Regions from separate parts of the Pseudoalteromonas sp. SG44-17 genome, predicted to be linked through region 2. Evidence: predicted binding sites of a transcription regulator. Region 2 holds the regulator's gene; the other holds the start of a gene.
The links. Region 2 encodes LexA, which represses DNA repair genes until DNA is damaged. Its sites were predicted from a motif close to TACTGTATNNNNATACAGTA; they were not measured.
Positions count from the first base shown of each region.

Region 1: the regulator LexA is predicted to act here: its motif matches at 877-896, upstream of H5182_RS08875 (YebG family protein).

Region 1 covers NZ_JACJEV010000009.1:83,444-85,651, reverse strand. The annotation lists gene dsbB (disulfide bond formation protein DsbB) at 1-70, shown strand, start outside; gene H5182_RS08885 (DUF6170 family protein) at 70-372, shown strand; gene H5182_RS08880 (ComEA family DNA-binding protein) at 389-685, opposite strand; gene H5182_RS08875 (YebG family protein) at 947-1,261, shown strand; gene putP (sodium/proline symporter PutP) at 1,332-2,208, opposite strand, start outside.
Region 2 covers NZ_JACJEV010000016.1:88,925-91,132, forward strand. The annotation lists gene coxB (cytochrome c oxidase subunit II) at 1-354, opposite strand, end outside; gene lexA (transcriptional repressor LexA) at 776-1,393, opposite strand; gene H5182_RS12825 (hypothetical protein) at 1,468-2,208, opposite strand, start outside.

The DNA of each region.
Region 1 (2,208 bases), on a different contig from region 2:
TTTTGCGGTATTTACTCTGATACTGATAAGCGTTGTAGTAAGTCGTTTAATAATTAAAAAGTCGCTGTGATGATTGCATTATTTTCAAGTCAAGTAACGCAATTAAAATCGTTTAAAATACGTCAACGTCAGCAAATAATTGCGATTGCAGTGAGTATGTTAACTCCAATGCAAAAAATCAGTTTGCGTATTATAAAGCTGATTTTATTGATCCCAGTATTTCTATCATTAGCGTATATCGAAGGTTGGCTGTTACTTCCTGTATTACTGGTGGCTGGGTTAAGTTACCCGTTGTTAACCACCCCTGTTGAAATTCAATTCTCTAAACACTATTTGAGCAAGGCTATAAAGCAATTTGAACAGGGCGAATAATTCGCCCTGTAGTTTTTTAAAATGTAACTTTGCCATCCAGTTTAGCGACTAATTTATCGCCAATACCTTTCACCTGCGCTAGATCTGCAACAGACTTAAATTTGCCTTGCTCGGTACGGTAATCAACTATCGCTTGTGCTTTTGATTTACCAATACCTGGCAGCTGGGTAAGCTGCTCGACTGTTGCTTGATTAACATTGACTAACTGAACTTTACCCATACTTTCAGTAGCTTCGGTTTTAGTTACAGCGGCACCACTAGGCAATGATATAGCCAAGCCAAGCACTACGACTATTAAAGTTAAAAACTTCATGTTTCTCCTCCATGATGTCCATACGTGGACTCAATTAATAGTTGACTTTAATGCCTTCACTTTTGGACTACTTCCAAATAAAGTCATACTAAAAAAGTGCGACTATTTAAATAAAGTAAAGTTGTACCTCTTTGTCAAATCCTAATAGTAAAAAATAAAAATGTTCACTTGCAAAAAGACCAATAAACAATTACTGTACATAAAAACAGTAATCAATCAAGGTGAACTTGTTATTCACCAAGCAAATTGGCAGGAGAAATCATGGCTGTTGTTGTTAAATATGTTGTAGAGAGAAACGGAGTCGAGCGTATGACGTTTACTACTAAAAAAGAAGCTGACGCGTATGACAAAATGCTTGATATAGCAGAGTCGCTTGAGGTTATGCTTGAGAAAGTTGATGTACCACTAAGCGAACAACAAATCGAATCGCTCGCACTTGAGATTGCTAAAAGTAAAGACGACTTTATGAATGTACTTAAAGGCGGCAAAGAGGCAATACAGAAAGCACCAACGGCGAAAGTAAAAAAAGAAAATGTAGCGTCTATTAAAGCCAGCACTGATAAAGAAGCAAGCTAAAAAATCATAAGTTAACTAACTAAAAAAGGGCAATTAATTGCCCTTTTTTAGTTATAAAAATTACTACTCGTTATAGCCCTCGTTCAACTTCATCAAATAATTCGGTGATCTCTTTATTTGGTGGCGCTGTTGATAAGCTCACTGTAATGATTGCAATTGTTGCAAGTATAAAGCCCGGTATAATTTCATAAATGATACTGCTGAGACTCTCTCCATTTATGGTGATTGGCGCATATATCCAGATCAACACTGTCCCTGCACCCACAACCATACCACTGATCGCACCTTGTAGATTCATTCGCTTCCAATATAAACTAAGTAATACTAACGGGCCAAACGCAGCCCCAAAACCTGCCCACGCATTACTTACTAAATCTAAAATAGAACTGTCGCGGTCATAAGCCAAATAAATAGCAAATAATGCAACGAGTAGTACACTAATTCGACCAACTAAAACCAGCTCGGTTTGTGATGCATCACGGTTTAAATAAATTTTGTAGAAGTCTTCAGTCAAAGAGCTTGAACAAACCAATAACTGAGATGAAATAGTACTCATAATCGCAGCTAAAATAGCAGCAAGTAAAAAGCCGGCAATAAGTGGATGGAAAACCAATTCAGATAATACTAAAAATATCGTTTCTTTATCGTCAATCAACATTTGATTTTCGATCATGTAAGCAGCACCAAATAGTCCTGTTAACACTGCACCAATTGCTGATAAGGTCATCCACGACATACCAATACGACGCATAGTAGGCATATCTTTAACAGATCGTACTGACATAAAACGCACTATGATATGCGGTTGACCGAAATAACCTAAGCCCCATGCCATTGCAGAAATAATAGCGATGGTTGAACCGCCTGCAAACCAATCTAACATATTAAGAGAGTGGACTTCGCTCTCTTTCGGAGCGCTTAACAGCAAGTCATAACTGGCATTAGTA
Region 2 (2,208 bases):
GAGATCAGCTTTACTAGCATCTTCCATTGCAATCAAAGTTTTTGTCGCAGGAATTGCCATACCAATTAAAATCACAAACGGGATTGCCGTCCAAAGGATTTCAACTTTAGTACTTTCATGAAATTGGGCTGGTTTTGCCCCTTTAGATTTACGGTGGTGGATCAGTGCCCAAAACATCACGGCGAACACGATGACCCCAATCACACAACATATAATAAATATTGTCATGTGCAGCTGATAAACATCATTACTTATATCTGTTACGCCCTTACGCATATTAAACTGGCTATTAGCCAATACTTGCTGCGGTAGAACAAACAATATAAGCCACAAGGTAGAGCTCAATTTACCCATGTGACGGCTCCTTTAAATGCTATTGCAAAACGCAAAGCGAAAAGGCGGCACAGCTTTATTCGCGCCAATTCGTTATTTTTTATTGTTACTGAATATTAACGCAACCCTAAATTATGCTATTGAGCAAAATTGTTAGACTTTTAAAGTAGCTGTTAACACAGTGTATTAACCAATTAGTTAAAAAATGAACAATTAGCAAGTTTTAAGAGCAATTAAATTCTTTTTTGGTGCATAAATAACAGCTAAAAATCAGCGCGTTATTTTGTAATTAGGGATAATATTAGAGGGCTAAAAGTAGCTGACAAGTAGATTTGATAGGGCTTAGGACGCTATAGCTAAGTATAAAATCTAGCCATTAAAGCGGTAAAAAATTAAATGCACCAAACTTCACCAATTTGGTGCAAAATATAGATCAAAAAATTTACATCCAATCAGCGTTGCGGATCACCCCAACAGCTAACCCTTCAATATTGAAAGATTCATGTTCAAGATCCACTTCAATCGGTGAAAATTCATCGTTTTCAGCATGTAAAAAAACTTTTTTACCTGCTTTTTCAAGGCGTTTTACTGTTACATCGTCATCAACACGGGCAACCACCACTTGGCCATTTTCAGCAACTTGAGTGCTGTGTACTGCCAATAAATCGCCATCCATAATACCAATGTCTTTCATACTCATGCCTTGCACACGCAGTAAAAAATCAGCAGCCGGTTTAAACAAGAGTGGATCTATTTTGCAATGACTTTCAACATGCTGCTCTGCCAAAATAGGCTCACCAGCGGCAACTCTGCCTATTAGAGGTAAACCAAGTTGTTCCGGCTCATCCTCTTCAACTAACTGAATACCTCGACTAGCACCGGGCTTCATTTTAATAACGCCCTTTTTCGCTAATGCCTTTAAATGTTCTTCCGCTGCATTAGCACTTTTAAAACCTAACGTTTGCGCAATCTCAGCACGGGTTGGCGGCATACCGGTATCTTTAATAAAAACTTTAATAAGTTCGAGAATTTGAGCTTGGCGATTCGTTAATGGGCGCATACAACTGGTTTTCCATACAGTACATTTAACTGTGAGTATATACAGTTATCTGAAAATCGCAAATATAAATTGGCTTAAAATCGCGCCGTTAATAACAAGCTCATACTATTTAAACCACTTCCAGAATCAAGCGCAGATCCAAGACCAAACTTTAATGCTACATGTTGATTAAACCAATATTGCGTTTGCAGTTCATAGTTGTCTTTTAGATTTTTCTGATTCCGAATATTGGCAACGACTCCCACTGACCATGCTTGATTTACATAATAAACCGCCTGCCCCTGCACATAACGATAACGCCCTGCCAATTGCTTTAGCTCTAAATCCCAACCTTGATTGCTAACTATATTTGTCCAACGAACATAAGGAGCATAAGTCCATTCAACCGCGACTCTTTCATTATCTTTGCCAAACCACATATCATGGCGCTCTAAGCGACTGTAATATACATTGAACCCTAGTTGTAACTGCTCATTCATTTGCTTACCAACAGCGGCACTCACTAAATAATCAGTATTTTGCCAATAGCTATTATCTTCACAGAGGCGCTGCGCGCTGGCACTAATAACTAATCCTGCGGGACCATAGATGGCAGCATCGGCATTTAAATAGCTAAAATCATCATTAGCAAACCCACCAATAGCATAATTATTGACTTGATTTAAATACGCTTTTAGCTCGTATGGACCAGTCAAAGATTCAAGATCTTGCGCAAAATATCGGTACCGTGCGCCTAAAAAAGATTCATCTAAACCAGCTAAATCGGTAAAACCAATATCGAGTTGATGTTTGGTACTAGCAACAGCCTGCGGCTG